Regions from separate parts of the Pseudoalteromonas sp. Z1A2 genome, predicted to be linked through region 1. Evidence: predicted binding sites of a transcription regulator. Region 1 holds the regulator's gene; the other holds the start of a gene.

Region 1 (6,337 bases):
ACTACTCTGTAGCATTAAAATACGACACGGAGCGCGCAGGTGCGCCTATAGTGCTTGCTAAAGGCATTGATGAAATGGCGATGCAAATTCGAAAAGTAGCAATAGGAAATGAAGTACCTATATTAGAATCCCCCATGTTGACCCGAGCGCTTTATCATACGGCTGAAGTAGGAGAGCAAATACCCGATCAGCTATTTACCGCAGTAGCGCAAGTTTTAGCGTATGTATTTCAGCTTAAGCGCTTTAATAAAGGGCGCGGTAAACGTCCAACTAAGCTCAATAAAAAGCTGCCAATCCCCGATGCCTACAAGTATTAAACCGTTAACTGAGTAACTTGGAATAGTTATTGCAAATTCTACGTAGTGTCAATTTTTTGAAATTGTAGAATTATGAGTTTTAAAGCGGTATTACAACAACTTAACAGAGACAAAAAAGACTATGCCAAAGGGGTAGGTACACCTTTGCTTGTGCTTGCTGCCTTGGGAATGGTGATTTTACCACTACCGCCATTTTTACTCGATATCCTTTTCTCGTTTAATATTGCTCTCGCGTTAGTGGTTTTACTTGTAACTGTTTACACGATGAAGCCAGTTGAATTTGGTATTTTCCCCTCTGTATTACTAATCGCTACAATTATGCGCTTAGCACTTAACGTTGCCAGTACTCGAGTTGTGTTACTTGAAGGCCACAATGGTGGTGACTCTGCCGGTAAAGTAATTGAAGCGTTTGGCTCAGTTGTTATTGGTGGTAACTACGCTGTTGGTTTGGTTGTGTTTTTAATCCTGATCATTATTAACTTTGTAGTAATTACTAAAGGTGCTGGTCGTATTTCTGAGGTATCTGCGCGTTTCACCCTTGATGCAATGCCGGGTAAACAAATGGCAATTGACGCCGATTTGAACGCAGGCTTTATCAGCGCAGAACAAGCGCGTGACCGCCGCGAGGAAGTAACTCGCGAAGCTGATTTTTACGGCTCAATGGATGGTGCGAGTAAATTTGTAAAAGGTGATGCGATTGCAGGTATTGTTATACTAATCATCAATATTGTTGGTGGTTTATTTGTCGGTATGATCCAGCACAATTTGAGTTTTGGCAATGCAATGGAAGTATATACATTACTTACCATTGGCGATGGCTTAGTTGCTCAACTCCCTTCTTTACTGCTTTCAATTGGTACCGCGATTGTTGTAACACGCCAAAATGAGTCGCTCAATATGGGGGACCAATTTAAGAAACAACTAGGCAACGAAAAGTCACTCTTTATTGCATCTGGTATTTTGATCATCATGGGCTTAGTGCCTGGTATGCCGCATATTGCTTTTTTAAGTTTAGGTGCGTTACTGGGTTACTTAGCTTACTACACACAGCAAAGTAAATTAAAAGCTGCTGCGGCAGAAGCTGAAGAGGCCGCTAATGGCGGAAGCGTTGCAACGGGTGTTGCTAATAAACAAGAACAAAAAGAACTAGGCTGGGATGACGTTCAGCAGGTTGATGTAATTGGCTTAGAAGTCGGTTATAGATTAATTCCGTTAGTGGACCAATCACAAGGTGGTGAGCTACTTAATCGTATTAAGGGGGTGCGTAAAAAGCTTTCTCAAGAGCTTGGTTTTTTAGTGCCGCCGGTACATATACGCGACAACTTAGAGCTTGACCCTAACGCTTACAGAATAACACTAATGGGGGTTTCAACCGGTGAAAGCGAGCTTAAGCATGGCGACGAGCTAGCGATTAACCCAGGACAAGTATTTGGTCCAATTAAAGGGGTTGAAACAAAAGATCCTGCGTTTGGCCTTGATGCCGTATGGATCAAGCCTGATCAAAAAGATGAAGCACAATCACTAGGTTATACCGTTGTAGATTCAGCCACGGTAGTTGCCACTCATATTAGCCAGTTATTAACTAACAGTGCAGCGTTATTACTAGGGCATGAAGAAGTTCAAAACCTACTTGATATGCTTGCTAAAAGCCATCCTCGCTTAGTGGAAGGACTAGTACCTGATGTATTGCCATTAACTGCTATTGTAAAAGTACTACAAAATTTATTAAATGAAGGCGTGGCTATTCGCGATATGCGCTCAATTGTTCAAACCCTTGTTGAGTATGGCCCACGTAGTCAAGACCCTGATGTATTAACGGCTGCAGTGCGTATTTCACTGCGTAGATTAATTGTTCAAGATGCGGTGGGCATGTCATCAGAAATCCCTGTCATAACCTTGGCGCCTGAGTTGGAACAAATGTTGCATCAGTCATTACAAAATGCAGGCGATGAAGGTGCCGGTATTGAGCCAGGACTTGCAGAGCGACTTCAAGTGTCATTGACACAAGCGCATCAAAATCAAGAAATGGCCGGCGAACCTTCTATATTGCTAACGTCAGGAATGTTACGCACTGTGTTATCTCGTTTTGTTAAGTACACCATTCCAGGATTGAGAGTGATGTCTTATCAAGAGGTACCAGACGAAAGACAGATCAAAATTGTAAGCTCGGTAGGCCAACAATAAGATTTTAACAGGGGTTGAATCATGAAAATTAAACGTTTTTTTGCTAAAGATATGCGCACAGCACTTAAAGAAGTTAAAGATGAGTTAGGTGTTGATGCGGTTATTATGTCAAATAAAAAACTGGCTAACGGTGTAGAAATTGTAGCGGCAGTTGATTATGACAAAGCAGCCCCTAAAGTAGCAGCGCAACCACAACGCCCTGCAGAGCCGCGTACTCAGGCGCCACAACAAAGCATGCATAATTTTGTAAAACCAGAGCCACAGCGTGCCAAGCCTGAGCCTCAAGCAAAAGTTGCTGACAGCCTACAAGCATTATTAGAGCGTCAATCACCGCGTCCTCGTTCTCCTGAGCTTGCATCAATGTTTTCACAATCGGGTATTGATACTACTGATAACTATCAAGAACCAGATATGGGGCAGCGTACTAAAAATATGTTTGCTCCTGAAGCTGCTGCGCCAGTTCGTCCACAAACTCAAGCGGATAGCTTAGGTTTTGATGATTTAGACCGCGACTTTGATGATTTAGATAGCCCCGTAACCACTCGCCAACAAGCACCTAATAATGAAAGCGAAGAAATGACAACAATGCGTGAAGAAATGAACGCAATTCGTCAATTACTTGAGCACCAAGTATCAGGCTTGATGCAGCAAGATATGGCGCGTCGCGATCCAACACGCGCTTGTATGGTTGACCGTTTAGTCGGTATGGGTATCGATAAAGAAGTAGCACAGCAAATGGCATGTTTTGTACCTGATGATGTGTCTCGTAAGCAAGGTTGGAAAGCATTGTTAACTATGGTCGAAGATCAAATGCAAACAACCAATAATGAAATACTTCGCCAAGGTGGTGTATATGCGTTAGTGGGTCCAACTGGTGTGGGTAAAACAACGACTGTTGCTAAGCTTGCAGCTCTAGGCGCACAAAAATATGGTGCCGATAAAGTGGCGTTAATAACCACTGATACATACAGAATTGGTGCTTATGAACAACTTGCAACATATGGTCGTATTATTGGTTGTGGTGTTAAGCAAGTTAAAGATGCTAATGAATTAGCTGAAGTTTTATATCATTTACGAAATAAACGTCTAGTATTAATTGACACAGCAGGTATGAGCCAGCGAGATTTACGTTTAACTGAGCAATTAAACACGTTAATGCGTAACCAACGTGTAGATATTCGCAGCTACTTAGTACTTAGCGCGACAGCACAAATTAATGTATTGCAAGAAACTGTACGTCACTTTAAAAAAGTACAGTTAAGTGGCTGTATTTTCACTAAGTTAGACGAATCATTAAGTTTGGGTGAGATTATTAGTATTGCGATTCAAAATCGCCTTCCAATAGGGTATCTTACTAATGGTCAACGAGTACCAGAGGATATTCGTGTTGCAAATGCTGAGAAACTAGTTAAAAAGGCTGAGCAATTATATTTAAAAAGAACAAAAGAACAACATTCAAGGCACCAATCAGTGGCGCCAAGCACAGTAGGGATGTATGATTAACACAGTATTAGATCAAGCAAGCGGCCTGCGCAAAATGAGTCAAAACAATAACAACGGCGTAAAAGTTATCGCTGTAACCGGTGGTAAAGGTGGAGTAGGGAAAACAAATGTTTCTCTAAATACAGCTATTGCACTTGGGCAGCAAGGTAATCGAGTATTAGTGCTGGATGCTGACTTGGGTTTAGCAAACTGTGATGTGATGCTTGGTTTACGTGTAGAGCGTAACTTGTCACATGTCTTGTCTGGTGAATGTGAGCTTGATGAAATTTTAGTTGAAGGCCCTGCAGGAATTAAAATTGTACCCGCTACATCGGGTTCGCAAAGTATGGTTGAATTATCACCATCTGAGCATGCTGGGCTAATTCGTGCGTTTAGCGAATTGAATACCGAATTTGATATTTTAATTGTAGATACAGCTGCTGGTATTTCAGACATGGTACTGAGCTTCTCGCGTGCAGCGCAAGATGTAATGGTTGTTGTATGCGATGAGCCGACATCAATCACCGACGCTTACGCACTTATTAAAGTATTAAGTCGTGAGCACGGCGTTTATAAATTTAAAATTGTTGCCAATATGGTGCGCAGTATGCGTGAAGGCACTGAATTGTTTGCAAAGCTATCTAAAGTTACCGACCGCTTTTTAGATGTATCAATGGAGCTAGTAGCAACGGTTCCTTATGATGAAAATATGCGCAAAGCAACACGTCGTCAAAAAGTAATAGTAGAGCTCTTTCCAAATTCGCCAGCCGCTCTTGCGTTTAAAACGCTGGCAACAAAAGCAGTTAAATGGCCAATACCCAACCAACCATCTGGGCATTTAGAGTTTTTCATTGAGAAACTAGTAAACGGTTAATTATGACAACACTGGTGAATAGAGCTATGGGATATCAATCAACACAAAATTTAAATGTGATTGTTGAGAAGCATGCATCACTTGTTAAAAAAGTGGCATGTCATCTAATTGCTCGATTACCACCTAGCGTTCAACTTGATGATTTAATTCAATCAGGAATGATAGGCTTAATAGAAGCTTCGAAAAACTTTGATGCAACAAAAGGCGCAAGCTTTGAAACTTTTGCAGGTATTCGTATTCGCGGTGCTATGCTTGATGAAATGCGCCGTGGTGATTGGGCTCCTCGTTCAGTTCACCGTAAAAACAGGCAAGTTGCAGAAGCAATTACTGAGCTCGAAAGTAGTCTGAACCGCGAACCAACGGACATAGAAGTTGCTGAAAAACTTGAAATTTCGCTCAATGAGTACCATCATATTTTAAATGATGCGAATACGAGCAAAATATTAGGCATTGAAGACCTTGGTGTAGATGAGGATGTTATTACTCCTGTAGGCCAAGATTTAGCACAAGATAAACCTTTTAATAATGTTAAAAATGATAGGTTTAATGAGTCTTTGCTAAGTGCAATTAAGTCATTACCAGAGCGTGATGCAATGGTGCTTTCTTTGTACTACAACGATGAAATGAATTTAAAAGAAATAGGACATATACTCGATGTAAGTGAATCGCGTGTAAGTCAGATACATGGTCAGGCGATGATTAAGCTTAAAGCTAAAATCAATGACTGGATAAATTAGTAGTAAGTAAACAAAGGTTAATACCTCACTGGGGGATGTTTTGGATAAAAACATGAAAATTCTTGTAGTTGATGATTTTTCAACGATGAGACGCATTATAAAAAACCTGTTACGTGACTTAGGTTTCACTAACGTTCAAGAAGCTGATGATGGGTCTACAGCTTTGCCTATGTTGCAAAATCAAGTGTTTGATTTTGTAGTTACGGATTGGAATATGCCTGGAATGCAGGGTATTGATCTTTTAAGAGCAATACGTGCAGACGATAAGTTAAAACATATCCCTGTATTAATGGTAACGGCAGAGGCTAAAAAAGAACAAATAATAGCTGCAGCGCAAGCTGGTGTTAATGGTTATATTGTTAAGCCATTTACGGCTGGAACATTAAAAACTAAATTAGAAAAAGTATTTGAACGCTTAGGCTAATGATGGGGGAGAGGCTTATGCCAGCACCAGCTGCGCCTCAAATAACGTTAGAACAAGCTCGTCAGCTCGTTGTTTTTTTAGAAAATGATGAGCAAGACAAAGCAAATCAGTTGATTTTAGAGGCTGCATCTAAAGAGCAGTCTGAATTATTTGCTGAAGTTGGAAAGTTGACTCGTCAACTGCACGAAGCCCTTAAAAGTTTTGAGCTTGATACTCGCTTAACTGATATAACGACAGATGCGATTCCAGATGCTAAAAAGCGGCTTAATTATGTTATAGAAATGACAGAAAATGCGGCTAATAAAACAATGGATGCAGT
Region 2 (6,337 bases), on a different contig from region 1:
CCCGGTTAAAGAAATCAATGATTTTGCTAACAGCTGTCGATTTATAAATCTTGATTTAATTGACTCAAGCCATGATGGCGATACTGGAACTGTAGAATTTAAAGCCCAATATTTTTATCAAAACTTATTTTGTGAGCTTCACGAAAAGTCGCAGTTTATTAAAGAAAACACTCAATGGCGTTATTTAGATGGCACTATATATCCTGTTGAAGATATTAAAGTAGGCAGAAATGATAACTGCCCATGCGGTAGCAATAAAAAGTACAAAAAATGTCATAGCATGTAATAAATAATCTTATTTAATATTTATCACCTAAAAGGTGTTTTTAAGTGGCAGAGTGATTTATTAGCTAATTAAACTTAAAAACACACTTTGTTACGCCCTTGCATTTTAGACTCATACATTTTTTCATCTGCGATCTGCAACGTGTTTTTGTTATTTACGTATGGTTGTAGGGTTGCACCGCCAATACTAATAGTCACAAAATCATATTCTGAATATTTGTGTAATATTTCTAAATCGGCCACATTCTGTTTAATTTTATCAGCAACACAAATTGCACCTTCAGTGCTTGTATGCGGTAGAACAACTACAAACTCTTCGCCGCCATAACGCGCAACAAAATCGGTTGGCCTTTGCAAACTATTAGTAATAGTTTGTGCTACTAGGTTTAACACCGTATCCCCCTGCACATGACCATAGATATCATTGTATTGCTTAAAATAATCTATATCGATGAGTAATAATGCATAGTCAACTTTTTCTCGTAAGGCGCTTCGTTCCATTTTAGAAAAATGTGCATCAAAATAACGGCGATTGAATACTTTAGTTAAATCATCTAAAAATACTTTTTGATTGAGTAAGTCGTGTTGTAATTTTAACGTTATATGGGCACGAACCCTTCTAAATAGTGTTTCTTTTATAATCGGCTTTTTAATAAAATCAACAGCTCCGGCTTCCCAACACTCTTCTTCTTCGTTTTCAAAGGATGTAACAAAAATAACTGGGATATCCTGTGTTTCAGTATTATTTTTTAATTTTAAACATGTATCAATACCACTCATTCCACCCATACTAATATCGAGTAGGACTATATCGGGTACATTTACATTACAAATTTCAATTGCTTCTTCACCACTTCCAGCTGTTGTCACATTAAAATGCTCAGATAATATTTTTTTCAATACGATTAAGCTTAATAACTGATCGTCAACTATAAGTACTTTAGAATTCTTTAAACTTAGTTTTAATTGATGGTCAGAGTAATTTATTGGCATAGTAAAAATGTTTTGTTTTTTTAATTAAAAACAGCCTATAGCATCACATTTTGTTATGCAAATGTTAATTAACAGGGGTTCTACTTATTGGTTACTAATAAAAATGCTTTTTAGTAAATCTTTATTGCATAAAAACAAAAAATGAGCCACTTGGGCTCATTTTATAACTTTGAATACTTAATTTAGTTAAGTATTATTCGTCATCATCTAAATCTAATTGCTGACGTTGAGCAGGTCGAGCTAAAATCTCTACGTAGAAAGAGGTCAAACCTTGCTTTTCAATTTCGCCAATTTGGTTACTTAATTCAGCAACGTGCACAACTTGCGCATCTTCAGCTGTGTTACCAAACTTACAGTCAAATGCCCAATAGTCAGCATCTTCAGGTAGCGTTTTATTACGCTCTCTTTTCAAATATTTTTTCACTTCGTGCTTTGCAGCATCAACCATACGAGGGTATTTGATTTTCTCGTGATTTAGCGTGAATGTTTTCTTCATTACGTTCCTAATTACCTTGGTTTAATGATAATGGCATTTCATGTCATACCATTTGACGCCATTATAGCAATTGCATTTAATTTTTGGATGCTTTTTTTTCATTAAATCAATTATTAGCAAATATATAAAGCAGACCCGTTATAAAGCATATATTAACTGATGATTATTACAATCATATATCACACCGCAATAAGCTGAAGTGGTTGATGTATTGCATCATTATTAAGGCTGTCGTAAAAAGCAGCTGCATCTATAGGAGGATTAGCAAGTTGTGTTTGTTCGCTTTTAATTCTTCTTCTGACAGCAAGCTCACAGTTATCTATTATATTAAGTGGAATATGCTTATCATCATTTCTAATCGCAAGTGGTTCAGGCTTTAAGCACTGTCTTAACTTAATACTTGTCATACCGCAGCGCTCTCCTTCTTGAGATATTAATGATGCATTAAACTGTCCAACCAACATATTGTATTCATCAGGGGCTAAAAGTTGCTTTGGACCTGCGCCTAATTGCTTTCTTAATGCCTCTTCTTCTATAACTAAATTATCTATTTCAGTTTTTGGTAAATGAAATTGGCTAAAGTCAAGTGCGTCATGTGACAGCATCGCTAATAATAGAGAAAATTCGCCACGGCGATTTTCATGCACACTATTATTGAGCCTACTGTTTAACTGACTCTCTGTGATTAACAAATCATCTATTTGCATAGTCTTTAGTCGATTGTGGTAACTGATAGATATTTATCGGCTTTATTTCAATTTTCTTTAGCTTTTTTCTTTACTTAAATACGCAATTTGCTATTATCAGCGCCGTTGCATTGGAGGGGTTCCCGAGCGGCCAAAGGGATCAGACTGTAAATCTGACGGCTCAGCCTTCGCTGGTTCGAATCCAGCTCCCTCCACCACTTTTCTTACCGCTAAGTTAAGTGGGGCCAAATGCAATAAAATTAGTGTGGAGGGGTTCCCGAGCGGCCAAAGGGATCAGACTGTAAATCTGACGGCTCAGCCTTCGCTGGTTCGAATCCAGCTCCCTCCACCACTTCTCTACTATTCCTATATTCCTATATTCCTATATTCCTATATTCCTATATTCCTATATTCCTATATTCCTATATTCCTATATTCCTATATTCCTATATTCCTATATTCCTATATTCCTATATTCCTATATTCCTATATTCCTATATTCCTATATTCAGGTTAACTTCAAAATACCCATTGTAAACTCATGCTATTTTTCTTTAGCCATGTTGATGATGCTTTATAATTAGGAAAAAAACGCTCAACGTGTTGCCAAAAAGCTTTACTGTGGTTTAAGTGACGTAAATGCGCTAACTCGTGGACAATCACATAATCAATAGCATGATAAGGCGCTCCAATTAAATGCAAATTAAATGTTAGCTCTCGCTTACTATTACAACTTCCCCACTTACGCTTATAAATAGCTACTTTTAGACTCGTAGGTAATTCTTCACCCATTTGTGCGCAGAAGTACGCTAAACGCATTTCTATATATGCAGTTAGTTGCTCTTTTAAATATTCTTCAAGAAGTTGCTGATATTTTTGCGAAGTATTTTTAACGCGTGAAGAGTGCGTAATAAGCAAGCTGTCGTTACAGCTTATTACTTCGGACTTATTACCTTGCTTAAATTCTATATTTACAATGCTATCAAAAATTAAAATTTGTTTGTCTTTGAGCGGGTTCTGTCTGCTATCAGCAATATTGTGCTGTTTAGTTAATTGATCATTTACCCACACCTGCTTATCAAAAAGCCATTCTTGAATGTGTTTATTACTAACAAACTGAGGGGCATATACAGTCACCTTCTTGTTATGTACTTTAATGGCAACCGTTTTACGTTTTATACTTTTCTTTAACTGATATTCAAACACTTTCATACTCATTAATGATATTGCTACGAGAAAATTCACCAGCAATTAATAAAACCAAATAAAGTGTACTTTTCGCTTAGTTAAGCCAATTCATTAGTTTTCTTAAGGTTGCTCGATAGAAACTTAAATATGACCATATAAATCGAACTTAGCCCCGTTAAAGGCAATACATTAGAATAAAAAACACCAACTAAAAAACTAATCCCTGATAAATAAAAGAAAACGAAAAGTAATAAATTCGTTATTTTATTCACTTCATTGAATTAACGGTTTATTTATTAATTAATTAGATTAAACTTGATAAATAAAGATTATATTTTGAGCCATTATGTTATCAGCTTTTTTTATCACAGACCAAGATCCTAGCTTAATCATTAATGGCGTTTACGATCCTCTATTAGTTTCAATGTCATTGCTAATTGCTATTTTTGCAGCCTTTTTCACCATTCGACTTATAGATCTCGCAAAAGCAACTCAATTTCCCAGCTACCAACGTTTAGCAAATGTGACCGCTGCTACTGTTTTTTCGGCTGGTATTTGGAGTATGCACTTTATTGGTATGCTTGCCTTTTCACTGTGTACTAATATTGATTATGATCCAACAATCACTCTCCTTTCTTTTATACCAGCATTTATAGCATGTCAGTACGCTGTATCAATGCTAGTAAATAGTAAAGGGAATCTAAAAGTATTGTCGATTTGCTCTGTGTTACTAGGAGCCGGCATTGGCACTATGCATTATAGCGGCATGGCTGCAATGGATCTTGCTCCTTTACTTAGATATGATCCATTGATTTTTGCGTTATCAATCATTGTTGCTGTAGCCCTCTCCTTTATAGCCCTTTACAGTCGCTTTAATCTTGAGCGTTTTTTACCCTCTTTATCACCTCTTCAAAATAACTCAATTAGCGCTGTTATTTTAGGGTGTGCTGTTGCTGGTATGCACTACATGGGTATGGCCGCTACACGTTTTGTAGCTACATCGCCACTAATCTATGATGACGCTAATGCAACCGCAGGACTAACTTTTATCGCCATTGCAGTCGCCACAGCAACTATCGCGATTACAAGCGTGGTTGGTGTAATAAATGGTATGGTTCGCTATCGCATGCTACTTGAGGAGAAGTCGGCAAAAGAATCCCGTCTAAATGCTATTTTAGGCACCGCTATAGATGGCATTGTTACCATTGACCATACTGGTATTATTTTAAGTTTTAATGAAGCTGCAAGTAAAATTTTTGGCTGGCAAGAAAACCAAGTTCAAGGCAAAAACGTAAAAATGCTGATGGACGATAACATTGCCAAGCACCACGACGAATACCTCTTAAACGCTCACAATGTTGATCTAGGTAAAATAATAGGCATAAACCGTGATGTATATGCAAAACACATGAACGGACATGTTTTTCCTATTCGCTTAGGTATAGGCGAAGTAAATCAGCCGGGCCATAACCCTTTATATGTTGGCTTTATTACCGACTTGACCGAACAACGCGCTTTGCAACAAAGTTTAGAAGAGAAAGAACAAAAATACCGCTCTCTTATCGATAACATGCCCGGAGTAGCGTTTAGATGCAAGTTTGATGACAACTGGACTATTTTATTTATTAGTCCAAATATAATTGAGCTTACAGGGTATAACCCAAACGAGTTTACAGAGCATTGTATCGAGTTTAATGACTTGGTCTTGAAATCAGACCAAAAACAAATAGTTGATGAAGTCACTAAAGCTGTTGATGCAAAGTCTCAATATTCTATTGAATACCGAATTAGACATAGAAATGGCAAAATTTTGTGGTTGTTAGATAAAGGGAGTATCGACTTTGATGCTCAAGGCAACCCAAAGTGGATTGATGGTGTTTTAGTCGATATTACTGAACGCAAAGAATATGAAGAAAAACTTGAGCAAGCTAAATTTAAAGCTGAAGAAGCTGCTCATGCAAAGCAATCTTTTATGGCTAATATGAGCCATGAAATACGCACCCCAATGAATTCTATAATAGGTTTTAGCGATCTATTAATGGACACCCCACTTGATCAAGAACAACAAAAGCACTTGGTTACCGTAAATAATGCAGCGCGTTCATTGCTAAGATTGTTAAATGAAATTCTCGATTCTGCAAAACTAGAACGCGGTAAGCTCACCATTGAGCCAGTCCACTTTAGCTTAAAACCAGTGATAGACAGTATTATTTCTACTTTTTGGCTAGAAGCTAAAAAGAAAGATTTAGAACTTAAACTCCATATTAAAGAATCAGTAAGTTCTACGTACTACGGCGACCCAGATCGACTCAGACAAGTACTCACTAATCTAATTGGTAACGCGATTAAGTTCACCGAAGAAGGCTCTGTTACGGTCACCGTTGGCATGACACAAAATCAGCATCTGTTTTTTGAAGTGCAAGATACCGGAATTGGTATTGCAAAAGATCGTATTCAAGCTGTATTTCAACCTTTTGAACAAGCCGATGGCACTACTACTCGCCGCTTTGGTGGTACAGGCCTTGGTACAACCATAAGTAAACAACTTGTAGAGCTTATGGGCGGAACAATAAACTTAGTAAGTGAGCTAGGTAAAGGCACCTGTTTTTACTTTTCATTGCCGCTTACTTTAGGTGACGAATCTAAAATAGATTATTTTGATGGTCTACACACCCAACTGCCTGCACTT

The links. The regulator FliA, encoded in region 1, starts transcription of late flagellar genes. The targets are predictions, from matches to a motif close to CTAAAGNTNNNNNNNNNNNNGCCGATA.
Region 2: the regulator FliA is predicted to act here: its motif matches at 2,516-2,542, upstream of GQR47_RS06480 (VC2046/SO_2500 family protein).

The regions. Positions count from the first base shown of each region.
Region 1 covers NZ_WTKX01000003.1:41,794-48,130, reverse strand. Annotated here, with positions in the region: gene flhB (flagellar biosynthesis protein FlhB) at 1-317, shown strand, start outside; gene flhA (flagellar biosynthesis protein FlhA) at 390-2,501, shown strand; gene flhF (flagellar biosynthesis protein FlhF) at 2,523-4,004, shown strand; gene GQR47_RS03100 (MinD/ParA family protein) at 3,997-4,857, shown strand; gene GQR47_RS03095 (RNA polymerase sigma factor FliA) at 4,884-5,594, shown strand; gene cheY (chemotaxis response regulator CheY) at 5,635-6,018, shown strand; gene GQR47_RS03085 (protein phosphatase CheZ) at 6,036-6,337, shown strand, end outside.
Region 2 covers NZ_WTKX01000006.1:45,555-51,891, reverse strand. Annotated here, with positions in the region: gene GQR47_RS06495 (YchJ family protein) at 1-286, shown strand, start outside; gene GQR47_RS06490 (diguanylate cyclase) at 361-1,278, opposite strand; gene GQR47_RS06485 (DUF6172 family protein) at 1,472-1,774, opposite strand; gene GQR47_RS06480 (VC2046/SO_2500 family protein) at 1,954-2,481, opposite strand; tRNA gene GQR47_RS06475 (tRNA-Tyr) at 2,594-2,678, shown strand; tRNA gene GQR47_RS06470 (tRNA-Tyr) at 2,728-2,812, shown strand; gene GQR47_RS06465 (SprT family zinc-dependent metalloprotease) at 2,980-3,678, opposite strand; gene GQR47_RS06460 (MHYT domain-containing protein) at 3,995-6,337, shown strand, end outside.